One region of the Shewanella sp. 30m-14 genome, then DNA from elsewhere that is predicted to be linked to it. Evidence: predicted binding sites of a transcription regulator. Region 1 holds the regulator's gene; each other region holds the start of a gene.
What was found. The regulator sigma-54, encoded in region 1, starts transcription at its own class of promoters, with help from an activator protein. The targets are predictions, from matches to a motif close to GTTGGCACGNNNNTNGNNT.

Region 1 (4,529 bases):
ACAATGTTATTATCGACTCGATTAGCCCAGAAGAGCCGATACAGACGTTAAGCACCAGCTATTTAGATCTTGATTTGAATACTATGATCATGACGTCAGATGAAATTATCCACGTCACTGGCAACGAATTCGTCATTCAAGGTGTAGGCTTATATGCCGACCTGAATGCCCAGAGCGTAAAACTAATCAGCCAAGTAGAAGGTATCTACGAAGCTCAGTAACGCCAACATATTGAACAATTTTACACTCATACTAGCTAAAGAAAACGCTTTAGCTGAGTAGAAGGACGCTATGAAATACAATCAATCTATCCTTGCAGGCCTATTTTGTCTGCTCAGTTTCAGCTCTGTTGCTAAAGTTGATGACCTGATGCAAGAGGTGAAAATTGCGGCCGCTAGCCAAGAAGCTGATATCAAGAATAATCAGGTTATCTTTTTTGGGCCTGTCGAAGTCACTCAGGGCACAATCAAGATGAATGCCGATAAGCTACGGGTTTTCTCAAAAGAAGATAAGAGCGGTAAAACGCTTGTGGCGACTGGTAACCCAGCCACTTACACCCAAATAATGGATGATGGACGCCCGGCAACGGCTAGCGCAAAAGAGATCCGCTACGAACTTGCTACGCGCACACTCACCTTAGTCGGCGAAGCCACCCTAGCGCAAGACGGTAGCCAGGTCACAGGTAACCGCATTAAATACAACATCAGTTTGCAACAGCTTATTGCAGAAAGTACTGGCAAGGGCGATGACAGAGTTATCACCATTATTCAGCCTGAAACCTATCAGGAAGAGAAACCAGAATCGCCAGCGAAAAAGCAGGAACAGCAATGAACCAAATCACCTTAAAAGCGGTCAATCTTGCTAAGAGCTATAAAAATCGTGCCGTCGTACAAGATGTTAGCTTAACCGTAAAGACAGGTCAGATTGTTGGTTTGCTTGGCCCAAACGGTGCAGGAAAAACAACGACATTCTACATGGTGGTTGGCCTAGTACAGAGTGATAAGGGTAAGATCTTTATTGATGATGACGATCTTACGCTCGATCCTATGCATTTACGCGCCCGTAAAGGTATCGGTTACCTACCTCAGGAAGCCAGTATTTTTAGAAAGCTGTCAGTACGTGACAACATCATGGCCGTCTTACAGACTCGTCATGACATCAATAACGAGCAACGTGAAGAACAACTTGAGCATCTACTCGAAGAGTTTCATATCACTCACATTCGTGACAGCCAAGGTATGGCATTGTCTGGAGGCGAACGCCGCCGGGTAGAAATTGCTCGGGCACTCGCAGCTAATCCAAAGTTTATCTTGTTAGATGAGCCGTTCGCGGGTGTTGACCCCATTTCAGTTATCGATATTAAAAAAATTATTGAACAACTTAAGAGTCGCGGTCTGGGCGTACTGATCACCGATCATAATGTTCGCGAAACTTTGGACGTTTGTGAGCGTGCTTACATAGTAAGCCACGGAAATCTGATTGCTGAAGGTACACCTGCCGAAATCTTGGACAACCAACAGGTTCGAGCGGTGTACTTAGGTGAACAATTCAGGCTATAGTTAATTCACAGTATGGAAGCTGAAAAACTCAATATGGAATTATTTCCAAAAAAAAATCAACGTGTTGAGTTTTTGAGCAACCTTCGCCAGTTCAACGAGCTTTAACGTTTAACTACAGTGTAGGGAATAGCGGTAAAATGAAAGCGTCACTCCAGCTCAAAATGGGTCAACAGCTCACTATGACTCCCCAGTTACAACAGGCCATTCGCCTGTTACAACTGTCTTCTTTAGAGCTGCAACAAGAGATCCAACAAGCATTAGATTCTAATCCGTTACTGGAGCTAGATGAAGAGCAGTCAGATGGCGATATGATCAACGATGAAGATCACTCTGTAAATGACTCTAATAGTGAACTCACCCAAGATAGCGCAAGCGTTGACACCTCCGAAGCCCTCACCCAAGATTCCATGCCCGATGACCTGCCTATGGATACCACTTGGGATGAAGTCTACACCGTTTCCTCTAATGCTAGCTCAGGCGTAAGTCGTGAAGATGACATGCCATTCCAAGGCGAGACTAGCGAAGGCTTATATGAGCATCTTGAGTGGCAAAAGAACCTCACCCCATTTTCAGATAACGATCTTGCTATCGCCACCGCGATTATTGATGCGATCGATGAACGAGGTTATTTAACCCAGAGCTGTGACGAAATTCTCGAAGCGATGGGCGATCCTGAAACTGAACTCGATGAAGTCGAAGCCGTTTTAAAACGAATTCAACATTTTGATCCTATCGGTGTTGCCGCCCGCAACTTAAGTGAATGCCTACTTATCCAGCTAGCACAATATGCCGCAGATACACCGCACATTGAAAATGCAAGATTACTGATTAAAGACTATTTAGACCTTATTGCGGGGCGTGATTTTAGGCAGTTAATGCGTAAAACCAAACTCAAAGAGGATGATTTACGTGAGGCGATCACACTGATCCAAACTCTTAACCCAAGACCTGGGCTTGCCATTGCACGCAGTAAAGATGAATACGTCATTCCCGACGTGTCTGTCAGCAAGAAAAAAGGTCGCTGGGTGGTAGAGCTAAATCCTGACTATATGCCTAAGATTAATGTTAATCAGCATTACGCATCAATGGCGCGTAGCACAACGAATCAGGCCGACGGTCAATTTATCCGTGGCCACCTGCAAGAAGCTAAGTGGTTTATAAAGAGCCTGGAAAGCCGCAACGACACCTTATTGAAAGTGACAAACTGTATCGTCAAATTCCAGCAAGGCTTTTTTGAGTTCGGTGAAGAAGCCATGAAACCTATGGTACTCAATGACATTGCCGAAGCTGTTGAAATGCATGAATCTACCATTTCACGCGTTACCACACAGAAGTACATGCACACCCCAAGGGGCATTTTTGAACTAAAATATTTCTTCTCAAGCCATGTGGGTACCGACGATGGCGGAGAATGCTCATCGACAGCAATTAGGGCATTTATTAAGAAATTAGTCGCAGCTGAAAACCAGAGGAAACCGTTAAGCGATAGCAAAATGGCCCAGCTTCTGGCTGAACAAGGGATTAAAGTTGCTAGACGTACGATTGCAAAATATCGAGAAGCGATGCTGATCCCGCCCTCAAACCAACGTAAGAGTTTATAACTCAAAATTAGGCACATGGAGGATCGATAATGCAAATCAACCTGACAGGACATCACATCGAAATCACCGATTCACTACGCGGTTATGTAGAAGAGAAATTTACAAAGCTTGAACGACATTTCGATCAGATCAATAATGTGCACGTTATTTTGAATGTACAAAAAATGCAGCAGATTGCCGAAGCTAAAATTCACCTTAAAAAAGGGGAAGTATTTGCTATTTCGGAACATGCAGATATGTATGCTGCAATAGACTCCCTGATCGATAAACTAGATCGTCAGGTTATTAAACACAAAGAGAAGCTGACTAAACACTAACGATGGAACTAAGTACCATCCTGCAGCCGGAGTGCACTACCTGCGCCACTCCGGGCAGTAAGAAAAAAGTACTGGAGTTAATCAGTGACATTGCCGCTGTCCAGTACCCAACCCTTTCTTCACAAGAGATCTTTGAAAGTCTCTTGGCACGAGAGAAAATGGGTAGCACGGGAATAGGTAATGGTATAGCGATTCCTCATGGAAGGCTGTCGAATATAGAACGTCCAGTTGCAGTATTAGTTAAATGTGAAGTTCCTATCCCATTTGACTCATTCGATAAGCAGCCTGTCGATATTCTATTTGCTTTATTGGTGCCATCTGATCAGTGTGAGCAACATTTAGCAACACTGTCTTGTATGGCTGAAAAACTCAACGATAAAGCGGTGGTTAAGCAGTTGAGAAAGACCAGCAATGAATCAGAGCTATACCAAGTCATTACCCAATAGCTAACTACTCAGGTCTTTAAGTTATTTATTTTTTACACAAAAGGTAAATGATTTAAAGACCTAAGTAATTATTACAGCAATATTATTTATTCTTATTCACCCGCTCAACTTCTTGCTTTCAGCCTTAAAAAAGTTAATCTATACACTTACACAATATAACCACAAAAATCATACATTTTGTTTAATGTCTATCAGGTAATCATACGATGAAGCTTGTTTTAGTCTCAGGTCGCTCCGGTTCAGGTAAGTCCGTTCTATTAAGAATGCTAGAAGATCTCGGCTATTATTGTGTCGATAACCTGCCCTTGCCAATGATGGGGACCTTACTCAAAGAGCTATCGGGTAACACTAAGCTTGTCGCCATCAGTGTCGATATTCGTAACCTGCCAGAAAAGAAAGATGAGCTGGTTAAGCACCTCACTTTTCTGCCTGATGGGGTTGAGTTATTAAGCTTTTTCCTTAACTCAAGCGATGAAGTGCTACTTAAACGTTATAACGAGACCCGTCGTCTGCACCCTTTATCGCACGATAACATTTCGCTTAAAGAGGCCATTGCGCTAGAAGGTCGCTTGCTAGAGCCGCTAGCCAACATTGTCGATCATTATA
Region 2 (4,529 bases), on a different contig from region 1:
GCATGTTTATGGTGATGGTCGTCTTTGGTGCAACGACGACTCCCACTAGAGTAAGGTTATTACTCTCTGTTGCCGTTACGGTTGCTGTCGCTCCAGTACTGCCTACTATGCCCACAATCGATCTATTTTCATTGAGTGCAGCCTTTATCACCGCACAGCAAATTGTTATTGGCGTCGCGATGGGGTTTGCCACACAATTGCTAATGCAGACCTTTGTCCTTACCGGTCAGATCATCGGTATGCAGACCAGTCTAGGTTTCGCCTCTATGGTCGATCCTAGCTCGGGACAACAAACCCCAGTTATTAGTAACTTCTTCTTACTGCTCACCACCATGATTTTCTTAGCGGTAGATGGTCACCTGTTATTGATAAAAATGGTGATCGCCAGCTTTGATTCTATCCCGGTGTCTATGCAAGGGTTAAGTCTGGCGAGTTACCGCCTATTTACCGAATTTGTGGGCTATATGTTTGGTGCAGCCTTGACGATGTCGCTATCCGCTATTGTGGCGCTGCTCACCATTAACTTGTCATTTGGTGTAATGACGCGCGCCTCACCACAGTTAAATATCTTCTCTATCGGCTTTCCTGTCACCATGATTGCAGGCTTGTTTATTCTTTGGCTAACTTTGTCACCCATCATGACGCATTTTGATGAAGTGTGGCGTGAAGTTCAGCTACTACTTTGTAATGTACTTGAGCTGCAATGCCGCGCCGATGGTGGGCTGTAATCATGCTTTATGGCGAATGGCTATCAGCAATAGTGTTCACGTTACAAGGTGGAGGGCGGCTATAAATGGCTGAAAACGATAGTAGCCAAGAAAAAACAGAGGAGGCCACCTCCAGAAAGTTGCAACAGGCCAAAGACAAAGGGCAGGTTGCACGCTCAAAAGATCTAGGAACTTCTGCCGTACTGATCGCGGCTTCGGTAGGCTTGTTAATGACTGGCCCCGATATCGCACAGGCGATGCATAACATCATGACGAAGTTATTTACGCAGAGTCGTGACGAGATTTTTGATACCAATCAGATGATGAATGTTTGGGGGATGGTAGGCACTGAACTTGCAGTCCCGTTGATGGGTTTTATTGCGTTTTTAGCCTTAATCGCATTTGCAGGTAATGTCGCCCTTGGTGGCATGTCATTTTCGGTTAAAGCTTTTATGCCCAAGGCCAGCAAAATGAGCCCTATGGCTGGGTTTAAGCGGATGTTTGGCGTGCAAGCCTTGGTTGAACTTACTAAAGGTATTGCTAAGTTCTCTGTGGTCGCCATTACTGCCTATCTATTATTGACCCTCTATTTAGATGATATTTTGATGCTGTCGCAAGATCACTTGCCAGGCAATATTTACCATGCTCTGGACATAGTGGTATGGATATTTATTTTACTTTGCGCATCCACTTTCCTGATCGTCATTATTGATGTGCCATTTCAGATTTGGAATCATGCCAAACAGTTAAAGATGACCAAGCAAGAAGTGAAAGACGAATACAAGGACACCGAAGGAAAGCCAGAGGTGAAAGGACGCATTCGTCAGTTACAACACGAGATGTCTCAAAGGCGGATGATGGGGGAAGTGCCCAATGCCGACGTTATTGTTGTTAACCCTGAGCATTACGCCGTGGCGGTTAAATACGATGCGACACGTTCTACGGCCCCCTTTGTGGTGGCAAAAGGCGTGGATGAAGTGGCGTTTAAAATCAGAGAAATTGCTAGAGAGCACGACGTGGCAATAGTCTCAGCTCCGCCACTGGCACGTGCTATTTTTCATACTACTAAAATTGACCAAGAGATCCCTGAAGGGTTATTCACTGCAGTGGCTCAGGTGCTTGCTTATGTATTCCAATTACGACAATACCAAAAGGGCAAGGGCAGGCGTCCTAATCCTGTTCCAATTAAACAGCCGATCCCAGATGAATTAAAACATTAAAGTCCTTTTTATGCCCAAAAATCAACCACTCGCAACGTCAGATATTCTTTGCTAGTCGCTTTCAGGTTATAGTCGCGACAATTCTTATAAAAATAATTGGTACAGTATTTGCTGTATTGGCGTTAGACGTCAAAGATCGGACTCAGGGTGAATGGAACTTAAAGCAAGTCTAGGCCAATTAAAACAGATAAAGCCTGCGCATTTAAAAGGTATTGGTACGCCGTTATTGGTTTTAGCCGCTCTGGCTATGATCATTTTACCTATGCCCGCGTTCCTGCTCGATATCCTTTTTACCTTCAATATCGCACTGGCACTCGTGGTACTCCTCGTTGCCATTTACAGCGACAGACCGCTAGATTTTGCTGCATTCCCTACCGTTTTGCTGGTGGCAACCCTACTCAGGCTTGCACTGAACGTTGCCTCAACGCGTGTGGTCCTGCTTGAAGGCCATAATGGTGGTGACGCGGCAGGTAAGGTGATTGAGGCCTTTGGCTCTGTGGTGATTGGTGGCAACTATGCCGTTGGTCTAGTCGTGTTTTTAATCCTTATTATTATCAACTTTGCCGTTGTGACAAAAGGCGCGGGGCGAATATCTGAGGTAAGTGCTCGCTTTACCCTAGACGCCATGCCAGGTAAGCAGATGGCGATTGATGCCGACTTAAACGCTGGCTTATTAACGCAAGAAGAAGCGCGTTCTCGCCGCGCTGAAGTGACCCGTGAAGCCGACTTTTACGGTGCCATGGACGGTGCATCAAAATTTGTAAAAGGTGATGCGGTCGCCGGTATATTAATTCTTGTGATTAACATTGTGGGCGGTTTTATTATTGGTATCGCTCAGCATGATTTATCTTTCTCTGCGGCAGTTGAAATTTATACCCTATTAACGATTGGTGATGGCCTAGTGGCGCAGATCCCCGGTCTACTCTTATCTATTGCCGCGGCTTTGATGGTAACGCGTCAAAATGAATCCGGTGATATGGGCGAAATGGTTATGGGGCAGATGTTTGACAGTCCCAAGGCGCTAGCCATCGCTTCAGGCGTGATGTTCGTGATGGGCATTGTGCCAGGTATGCCACATTTGGTGTTCTTATCATGTGCAGCGGCAGCTGGCGCGGGCGCTTACTTCATTAAGAAAAAGCAACAAACAGACCGAGAGCGCGCACTGGAGCTGGCAAAAACAGGTCCTGTTGAGCCTCGCGACTCGCAGCCAAAAGAGCTGAGTTGGGATGATGTACAGCATGTTGACACCATTGGCCTAGAAGTGGGTTACCGCTTAATTCCATTAGTGGATAAAGGTCAGGGCGGCGAGCTGCTTGGACGCATTAAAGGCGTGCGTAAGAAGCTCTCACAAGAGCTAGGCTTTCTGGTGCCAGCGGTTCACATTCGCGATAACCTCGATTTATCCCCCAATGCTTACCGGATCTCATTAATGGGCGTGGCATCGGGTGAAGCTGAAATTCGTCATGACTGTGAGCTAGCGATTAATCCTGGGCAAGTATATGGCAAGCTAGATGGTATCGAAACGAAAGACCCCGCTTTTGGTCTGGATGCGGTGTGGATCGCTCCCGAAATGCGTGAGCACGCACAAACCTTAGGTTACACGGTAGTGGACGCCTCAACGGTAGTGGCCACTCACATCAGCCAACTATTATCGAATAACGCCGCCAAACTGCTTGGCTATGAAGAAGTTCAGCAACTACTTGAAATGCTTGGTAAGCATTCGCCTAAGTTGGTTGATGGCTTTATTCCAGATGTGATGCCACTGGGCAGCGTCGTTAAAGTGATGCAGAACTTGCTCAATGAAGGTGTGTCTATTCGTGACATGAAGACCATCGTACAGACGTTACTTGAATATGGACCAAAGAGCAGCGACACCGAAGTATTAACTGCTGCGGTTCGAATAGCCCTAAAACGTATGATAGTGCAAGAGATCAGCGGACCTGAGCTTGAAATCCCTGTCATTACTTTGGCGCCAGAGTTGGAACAAATGTTGCATCAGTCTATGCAGGCAACGGGAGGCGATGGTCCGAATATCGAGCCAAGCCTTGCAGAGCGTATGCAGAAGTCGTTAGTGGACGCCACGCAGCGTCAAGAAATGGTTGGTCAGCCTGCAATTTTATTGACGTCAGGCATGCTACGTTCAACGTTATCGCGATTTGTTAAGCATACGATCCCTAATTTACGGGTGATTTCATATCAAGAAGTCCCCGACGAGAAGCAAATACGCATCGTCTCGGCAGTGGGTCAGTAGAGGTCGAATAATTGAAGATTAAAAGGTTTTTAGCAAAAGATATGCGCTCGGCCCTAGCCCAAGTTAAAGAAACCTTGGGGTCAGATGCTGTCATCATGTCAAACAAGAAAGTGACCGGTGGCATTGAGATTGTTGCGGCAGTCGATTATGACGAGCCTAAGCCAAAAATTGTAGAGGCTAAACCTTCTGCTGCTATGTTTACCGATCTTGCAGAAGAGAGGGTGACCTTAGGTGGCGCGCAGTCGAATATGAGAGCGGCCAACGTAAAAGCTGAAAGTCGCGCTCAATCAACGCCAGCGCCAGATTCTTTGCAGGCATTATTAGAGCGTCAGCAAAGTCGTATTAGCCAAC
Region 3 (4,529 bases), on a different contig from region 1:
GCGAAAATAGTCTAGCAATATATGTGCGCTGACACTTGGCAGGACTCAAGATGAATCCCGAGTAACTCCTAAACTGCCGCGATGAATATACTAACAATACCTAAATCGAACGATTAGCGCAGTTGCTCTCAAGGACTCAAGCTCTAATCGAGCGGTACCTTAGCGCCCTGCTCTTTAGGAGAGTCGATTTGAATAAAAAGCTCCTTATTTTGGTAAGCATAAGGTCTGTAAAATAAACCTTGGCAGGAAAAGTATCGATAAGGCATTGCGAAAGGCACACAACCAAAAGGTAAGCTTTGCAATATTTGGATCTGTTGCTGATAACGCAGCGCTTCACGCCATGCATGCTGCCTTTGCACTTCATCCCTAACCGCAAATGCATCAAACGGCTCACTGGACTTTCGCACTATAACTTGGCCAGCGCTGGCACTTGTCGCCAGCGCCATAAGCAATATAGTGCTCAGTAGTTTCAATGCTTTCATAAAAGATCCATGCTCAACCCGCTGATAACTTACTTTAGCCTAATTCTGTTGAGCCTTAAACTCTCTGATCACATAACAATACATGAAACAAAAGAGCTTATACCCATAGGCATAAGCTCTTTATTTATATCACGGCTTGTAACGGTTGGTTACTCTGAAAGCCTAACTACCACTCTTAACCGATACAAACTCTGGATAAGCATCAATTCCGCAATCAGAAGCATCCATTCCATTATATTCTTCTTCTTCTGTAACACGGATCCCCATGGTCACCTTCAGTGCAAACCAAACCACAGTCGACGCTAAAAATACCCAGCCAAAAATTACGGCCGCGCCATATAACTGGGTCAAGAGTGACGCATCAGCATTTGATACTGGCACTAATACCAGTCCAAGCAATCCTGCAACACCGTGAACAGAAATCGCACCAACTGGATCATCAATCTTGATCCTATCGAAGGCAACAATCGAGAACACCACTAAGCCACCCGCGACAGTACCAATCACACCAGCCATGACTAATGAGGGTGACAATGGATCCGCTGTAATCGCTACCAGCCCAGCTAAGGCACCATTTAAGATCATGGTCAAATCAGCCTTCCCCCAAATCAGTCGACATACAATCAGCGCAGCAATCGCGCCAAATGCTGCCGCCGAATTGGTGTTAACAAATATTTTAGCCACAGCGCTGGCATTCTCAGCATCCGATATCAAAAGCTGCGAGCCACCATTAAAGCCAAACCAGCCCATCCATAAAATAAACATACCCAGCGTTGCCATAGGTAAATTTGAACCCGGAATAGGGTTCACTTGACCGTTAGCGCCATACTTACCTTTACGCGCACCGAGCAGTAATACACCTGAAAGCGCTGCTGCAGCCCCCGCCATATGTACAATGCCACTGCCTGCAAAATCAACAAAACCAGCTTCAGACAGAAAACCGCCGCCCCATGTCCAATAGCCTTCAACAGGGTAAATTACCGCCGTCATAAATACTGAGAAACACAAAAATGCCCATAATTTCATACGCTCGGCAACCGCGCCAGATACAATAGACATTGCCGTAGCCACAAACACGACTTGGAAAAAGAAGTCTGACTCCAATGCATGATCAGCCCCTTCCCCTTGAGAGCCAATTAATGAGCCGAATGAGGGCAACCATCCCCCTTCGGCATTACCAACATACATGATGTTGTAGCCCACAATCAGGTACATCACACAAGCAATAGAATATAGACACACATTTTTAGTGAGAATTTCAGTGGTATTTTTAGAGCGAACTAACCCAGCTTCTAACATGGCAAATCCTGCAGCCATCCACATGACTAGTGCGCCTGAAATCAAAAAATAAAATGTATCTAGGGCAAAGCGTAACTCTGTTACCGTCAGTCCCAACTTAGTTAAATCATCCATCAGCTTTCCCCTTACAGTGCTTCGTTATCAACTTCGCCAGTTCGAATACGGATAGCTTGCTCAAGATCCGTAACAAAAATTTTGCCATCGCCTATTTTCCCTGTTCTCGCTGCGCCAGTGATCGCTTCGAGTAACAGTTCTAGCCTGTCAGCTTTGATGGCAATTTCTAATTTCACTTTTGGTAGAAAATCCACTTGGTACTCTGCGCCACGATACAGTTCGGTATGGCCTTTTTGACGACCAAAACCTTTTACCTCTGTAACCGTCATCCCCTCAATGCCCACTTCAGCTATCGCTTCTCTAACATCGTCTAATTTAAATGGCTTAATTATCGCGCTTACCAATTTCATGGTTATCTCCCCAATTACATTCCCTATTTGCTTAAACATAATTCAAGCATTAGGCCAAAGTTATTAACCATTTAAATTCAACAAGATAAGATTTTACGCGCAATTAACACTGCATATTAACGCACCAAACAAGTGCAAGCATGCAGGGGCTGCACAAAGATAAAGCAGCAATATCGAGCCAGGTTAGACCTATTTCTAATTGGATAAACCAAACAGATCCGCTTTACTGAACAATTAACTCCCCTTGCAAAATAGAGAAGCCTAAGATGCTAAAAGCAGAAGAATGTGTATTGGTTGTGGTCGATGTACAAGGTCAACTCGCACGGGTTATGCACCAAAGTGAGCAACTGCATCGTAAGCTAGAGATATTAATTAAGGGGATACAGCTATTTGATATTCCAATTTTGTGGCTCGAACAAATACCACAGAAGTTAGGACGGACAAGTGAAAACCTAGCCCTGGCGCTGGCAAAAACCACAGAACCTATCGCCAAGGATCATTTTAGTGGTTGGCAAGCTGATACATTTAGAGAAAAGCTCAGCTCGATGGAGCGTAAGCAGGTTATCTTAGCGGGTATTGAAACTCACGTGTGTGTTTACCAGACCTGCAGAGATCTGTTAGATCACGGCTACCATGCTCATCTTGTAACTGATGCGATGTCGTCAAGAGAAGAGAGTAATAAGGTAAGCGGATTAGAGATGATGTTAAGTTATGGTGCAATGCAGACCAATGTTGAGTCACTACTGTTTGAGTTACAACATCAAGCTAATGGCGATCGTTTTAAAGCCTTGCTTAAACTCATCAAGTAAAAGCCAAAAAAAGCCCTCCGAAGAGGGCTTCTATGCTAAAGACTTATTCTAGACACTTAACTTATAAGCACTATATAGTGTCAGTAGACTTATTTGTAAGTCGCTTCACGCTTTTCAGCTTCTGCATCCCACTTAGGTAGCACAGTCTTCTTGAATTCAGCTTTATCAGCATTCATCTTATCCATATCCATACCTAGAGCCGCTTGCGCCTTAGCTTTAGTAGAGATATCTGGAAGAGCGATAGGCTGTGGTACGCCTTTCTTAGCAAGTAGTTGAGCTAGCTTAACGCGAGCATCAGCAGCTTTGTTTAGTGCAGTACCTAGTACACGTAGCGCTTCATCTGGAGCATGAGATGCTACACCATGAGAGGCGATTGCATAATCCCAGCGCCATTGACCGTGACGGATATCCAATAAGATTGGAGCCATTTCAGCTTCTGTTGCGCCGGCTTCCCAAGCTGCACCAGCTTCGAAGTGAGCTTTAACTAACTGCTCTTCAGCTTGAAGTTGGATCTGCTTAACCTTCGCTTTACGCTCGTTATCTAGGTTAACCATGAACTCTTTGCTTTGATCATGACAAGTACCACACGTTTCTTCGAAACGATCGAACGGGTTACCCACTTTGTGATCGGTAAACTTACGACCTTCAGCATTCTTAACTTTAGGCATGTGACAGTCAGTACAACTTACGTTGTTTTTACCGTGCATACCTAGCTGCCAAGTTTCATAACCTGGGTGCTGTGCTTTTAGCATTGGCGTCTTAGAGATGGCGTGAGTCCAATCTGCGAAATCGATAGCATCATAGTATGCTTCCATATCTTCTACAGTTGTGCCCTTGTCCCATGGGAACTTAACAAAACCTTTCTTATCAGCAGTTTTTTCGAAGTAGTACTCTACGTGACACTGACCACAAACCATTGATTGCTTGTCTTTACGAGAAGCTTCATCGAATGGTGTGCCAATTGCTTCCATACCGCGCTCAGCGAATGGACGAGAGATGCGTAGCTTAGACTTGCCTTTTTCGTGACAATCAGAACAGCCGATAGAGTTAACGATTTCTGGACCGCCTTTAGACCACTTACCTTTAAAGTAACCGTCTTCACCTTGCTCTTCGATCATGCGAGGTACATCTGGGCTCTTACAAGACCAACATGCCATTGGCATTGGACCATCTTCAGCAGTCTTTGGTGCACCAGAACGTAGTGTGTTACGTAAATCTGTCACTGCGTAAACGTGACCACGAGCCTTGTTATAATCTTTAGCAAAACCATAACCCGCCCAAAGAATCACTAGATTTGGATCTTGCTCAAGTGCATCAATAATTTCTACACTTTCAGATGTGTCGTGCCAAGTTTTATATTGGTTAGAAAATTTATCTTTATAAACTTCGTTACGCGGCTCAGTTTTATCACTTGCGAATGCACTGCCCGCCATTAGGCTTGCTGCTACGATTGCACTCAGTGCAAAAGACTTTTT
Region 4 (4,529 bases), on a different contig from region 1:
TTGTGGCATGAATTACATGAAATAAAGCCTGATTTAGATAATCTTGGTTCGAAGAATAACATCTTACCGAGCTCAACTTTTTCAGGGTTAGTAATAACCGCCGCAGGAATGATTTCAATGGGCTCACTAGATGCATTTGAGCTAACAGACAAAGTAGAAAGAAGAGCGATAGAGAGCAAACTAAGCTTATTCATTTTAGCCTCAATTAAACATTACAATTTATAGGGTTAATTTAAGAGACGATAATAATGTAGTTTTATAAAATAAGGTAACGCTTTGTTTCGATTAGGACTATCGTTGATTTGGATTGATAATTTGAGAGGTTGGTCGCAGACAGACTACCTAATGTTAGGTAGGTTTGGTAGTTCTTCATCTGATTGTGTTGATTTTAATTTTCGGGCGACCCTAATAACAGCTAAAACCGTTTAACCTTCACCACTGTTTTACGGCTTTTTATTTTAATTCCCCATTAAAACCTTTCTATCGCATCTGCGACGGCGCTGATTTCAATACGACTGACGCTGTTTTAGACTGACGCTGTTTGAGATAGGGTCTATTTTGATAGAGGCTGTGCTAGATAGGGCCTATTTTAGCCTGGAAGGCTAGATTTTTGGCGTTATTGTGGGGATTGACTAAAATCTTGGATAGGTTTAAAAACGCGGTCATCGGACTCTTAGCTTTGAAAAGTAGCTTTGAACAGCAGCTTTGAGTACAGGTGTGTGGCGTTGAATATAGAAAAGGCAAGGTGTGAAAACGAGTCTTTGCGTTTTGAGATACAAGAGCACGGCTTGGGCAGGCTTTTTTAAAAGGCAGGCTAAAGCTGCTGTGTGCCTATTGGCTTTATGCTGTGCCGGTGGAGCTTATGCCGATACCCTGTATTTGACTTCTGTTCATTGGCCCCCTTTCTCGGGAGGGCAATTAAAACATCAAGGCGCATGTATTGCTGTGACTCGAGCGGCGCTAAAAGCGGTAGGCCATAATGTTGTTGTAGATTTCTACCCATGGAGTCGAGCGGTGAGAATGGCATCACGTAATAATTCTAAGTACCTTGGTTACCTTCCTGAATATGCATATCCAACAGATAAGTTTGTTTTTTCTGAGTCTATGGGGCGAAGTGGCTTAGGTTTAGTAGAGCAAAAGTCCCATCCTATCAGCTGGACGCAGCAGAGCGACTTGAATCACTATACTATCGGAGTGGTTGAAGGTTATGTCAATACTCCAGAACTGGATGGGATGATGGCACAAGGAGTGCAGCCTTTTGAGGCGGTGGCATCGGATCAACATAATGTGAACAAGGTGGTTACTGGTCGAATCGACGGTGCGATAATTGATGAGCATGTTCTGCAGTATATTTTGGCGCAACCGAATATGAAGGCGCTAAAGCATAAACTGCAATTTAATAAGAAGCTTTTGACCTATAAAGAGTTATTTATCGCATTTAAAAATAATGAAGCGGGGCGTAAGTGGCGTGAGCGATTTAATCAAGGTCTTAGCAAAATTGATGTGAAGGCTATTCTAGAAAAAAATATGGTTCAGTGATGTTATTTATCTGAGTTAACCGGTATGAAACCTCAAGTCTTTTTCTCCCCAAATCGTCTTTATTAAAATACTTATTTATTAAAAACTGTCTTTATTAAAAGTCTTCTTTATCAAACTATCAATGAGAACAAATGAAATCAGCGACTTTTGGGCCACATCGCTGAGCAGTTAGCTCCTACATGATGAATGATATTGAGCGAAATCAAAGCCTGACAGGTTCGCCTTGAATGCGTAAAAGCTTGCTCAATATTATTGAGCAAGCTTAGTTAACTTTTTTCATTAGTTAACTGATTACACAAGATAAGCATTCAAGATAGATTTGAGTTTCGACTCGCCACAAAAACCTTGCTGCAATACCTATTACTTAACAAGATCATTAGGCCTTTGCCACTACGGTTTGGCCGATAGGGGTTAAACTCAATATCGCTAATTTGAGATGTTGCAAAGCAAATGGGATCCCGATAATCGTGACCGCACAAGCTAATGCATGAGCAATGTGCCCGATAGCTAGCCAGATCCCAAAAAATAGGAACCAGATAATATTACCCACCATGCCAAATGCGCCGGTACCTATATCTTCACTGCCCGTTAGTGTGCGTCTATTGATTGAATCTTGTCCAAATGGCCAGAATGTCATTTCACCTATTACAAAGCAGGCTCTACCGAAGGGAATGCCGATAATACTGATAAAACACAGTAGCCCTACAAACCACCATGCTAGACCCATAACAAAACCACCTAAAACAAACCAAGCAATATTAAACACTAAACGTAGTACTGCCATTAACGGCTCCTTAATTTTCATTCCCTCTTTAGGGTATGTTTTTATCTAAGCGATTTTCGTGCCAACATGTAAGGCATTGTATTTAAGTGTTTTTAATTGTAATTTGCTAGCGAGTAGAAAGTATCGGTAAGCCTTTTGACTAATAATTAGTGATTTTTACATTGAGTCTTCAGCAGGCTTACTTTGCGGCTATGAGCAAAAATTGAGTTGTTGCTACTTTTAACCCTGTGGATAGGTTATTAATTCTCTTACCTCAAATGGGGCAAAGGATTAGAATAGACTGGGAAAAATTATTAATTAACCGTCAGGGATCTGAGTGAGTACTTCTTTGTTAGCTAACACACCGGTAGAAACCATCTCTTTTAATGGCAATCATGTTTATGTGAAACGTGACGATCTGTTAAGTGAGGCATTTTCTGGAAATAAAGCGCGTAAATTTGCCTATTTTCTTGATAATGAATTTCCAGGTAAGTCTGGTTTAGTCGGCCATGGCTCGCCTGTAGCCAATTCTCTGTATTCGATGTCGGCATTAGCCAAAATTAAGGGATTAAGGCTCGATTTTTATGTCGACCATATTGCGGAACAGGTATTGAGCTCGACGGTTGGTAACTATGCCGCGGCCATCGCTAACGGTGCGAATGTCATTGATGTGTCAACGTTGTCGGATAGGCAAGATTTGAGCTGTATTGAGTATATTGAGCAACATGTTTTACCCCATCATGATGAACTACTGTTTGTTCCTGAAGGAGGGCGCTGTGAATATGCACGCTATGGGGTACATAAATTGGCACAAGAAGTGGTTGATTGGTGTGCGAGTGAGCAGCTAAGTGAGTTACGAGTGTTTCTCCCCTCGGGAACGGGCACAACGGCGGTATTTTTAAGTGAATATATGGCGTTATATGCGCCACACATCGAAGTATTAACGTGCGCCTGTGTCGGTGATAACGATTATCTAAAACAGCAGTTTAGGCTTCTGGTGAGTAATGAGCAATTACACCCTAGGATTGTTGATATAGGCAAAAAATATCATTTTGGTAAGCTGTATAAGCCTTTTTACGATATGTATAACAAGGTGTCAGAGTCAGGTATTGAGTTTGAACTACTTTACGATCCACTTGGCTGGATGTGTGTTGAAAAACTACTTGATACAGAGCCGTGCTTACCAATGCTTTATATTCACCAAGGCGGGTTACTCGGTAATGCAACTATGCTCCCCAGATATAAACGTAAATACAGCTTCTGAGATATAAACGTAAATATGACTGGTAAGATTTAAAGATTTAGCGGTAACAGACGCTTTGGAATATGAGTTAGGAAGAGATTATTCCATTTGGTTAGGCTAGATACCTTTCAGTTAAGTAAAGCAGTTAGGTAAAGCCTAAACCAAATGAATGTGACTAAATAGCTGAGTAGATGTGTCAGTCCTATTCGTTTGCCTATGAAGACAAACATTCGATACGAGTGAGAGGAGGTGTATCGAAGAGTCGTTTTTTACTATTTTAGCTTATTTATTGCTAGACAATAACCATTTCATAAATTGAAGCGCTTCAGTACGCTTAGAAAATGTTTGTCTATTTTTGCCTTGACTGTCAGTAAAGGCGATTGATGTTTTGTTGACTGAAATAGAATCAACTGGAAAGTTAACTGTAATTTCATGTCCATTTACTTGGTATGACATATGCCACACTCCTTTTATTTTAAGCTACCTAATCCAGGTAGTGCTTTTTAACAATAAGATATCCTTAGCATTTTTGCGAAAGATGAATTTTAAGTTCTATTCGAGATTACTCATCTTTTAATGCTTATACAAGTCGCTTGCGTTTAATTATGTATGTGAATGTGTTTGCGATGTCACAAATTTCACATATAAACAAGCTGCTTAGCAGTTAAGCATAATGTTATGACAGTAGCATGACTGTAATAAAGATGATTTTAACCAGTTGAGATAACGCTTATGTGGGGATCAAACGACGAGTCGTGGATTTTACAAAAAGGCGGTGATTTCTATCTAAAAGGGTCTATCTGAAAAACTGAGCGAATTATATTCAGTGTGGTTTTAATGTCAAGCCTTTAATTGAACAATTTCTGCTTTTTTTACACTCAATTGAGTGTTAACAGTGGGTTAAAGTTTGCTAAGGTGTGTAGCACTTGTTCTGCTAGCGCAAGGAATCGTCCTTCTAATGGAGTCTTCATGTTACGGTTTACC

Region 2: flhA (flagellar biosynthesis protein FlhA) is a predicted target of sigma-54. The motif match lies at 2,023-2,041, and genes of this name have one in related genera.
Region 3: ACVBIU_RS04820 (P-II family nitrogen regulator) is a predicted target of sigma-54. The motif match lies at 2,286-2,304, and genes of this name have one in related genera.
Region 4: ACVBIU_RS00435 (YccF domain-containing protein) is a predicted target of sigma-54. The motif match lies at 2,371-2,389, and genes of this name have one in related genera.

Annotation. Positions count from the first base shown of each region.
Region 1 covers NZ_JBRILW010000005.1:12,366-16,894, forward strand. Annotated here, with positions in the region: gene lptC (LPS export ABC transporter periplasmic protein LptC) at 1-221, shown strand, start outside; gene lptA (lipopolysaccharide transport periplasmic protein LptA) at 292-831, shown strand; gene lptB (LPS export ABC transporter ATP-binding protein) at 828-1,559, shown strand; gene ACVBIU_RS05185 (RNA polymerase factor sigma-54) at 1,697-3,160, shown strand; gene hpf (ribosome hibernation promoting factor) at 3,190-3,477, shown strand; gene ptsN (PTS IIA-like nitrogen regulatory protein PtsN) at 3,480-3,923, shown strand; gene rapZ (RNase adapter RapZ) at 4,130-4,529, shown strand, end outside.
Region 2 covers NZ_JBRILW010000015.1:21,690-26,218, reverse strand. Annotated here, with positions in the region: gene fliR (flagellar biosynthetic protein FliR) at 1-728, shown strand, start outside; gene flhB (flagellar biosynthesis protein FlhB) at 794-1,927, shown strand; gene flhA (flagellar biosynthesis protein FlhA) at 2,079-4,178, shown strand; gene flhF (flagellar biosynthesis protein FlhF) at 4,190-4,529, shown strand, end outside.
Region 3 covers NZ_JBRILW010000004.1:187,986-192,514, reverse strand. Annotated here, with positions in the region: gene ACVBIU_RS04830 (hypothetical protein) at 144-482, opposite strand; gene ACVBIU_RS04825 (ammonium transporter) at 645-1,895, opposite strand; gene ACVBIU_RS04820 (P-II family nitrogen regulator) at 1,907-2,245, opposite strand; gene ACVBIU_RS04815 (isochorismatase family protein) at 2,512-3,054, shown strand; gene nrfA (ammonia-forming nitrite reductase cytochrome c552 subunit) at 3,144-4,529, opposite strand, start outside.
Region 4 covers NZ_JBRILW010000001.1:96,265-100,793, forward strand. Annotated here, with positions in the region: gene ACVBIU_RS00425 (cytochrome-c peroxidase) at 1-194, opposite strand, end outside; gene ACVBIU_RS00430 (substrate-binding periplasmic protein) at 826-1,539, shown strand; gene ACVBIU_RS00435 (YccF domain-containing protein) at 1,916-2,323, opposite strand; gene ACVBIU_RS00440 (pyridoxal-phosphate dependent enzyme) at 2,652-3,566, shown strand; gene ACVBIU_RS00445 (hypothetical protein) at 3,828-4,001, opposite strand; gene ACVBIU_RS00450 (mechanosensitive ion channel family protein) at 4,515-4,529, shown strand, end outside.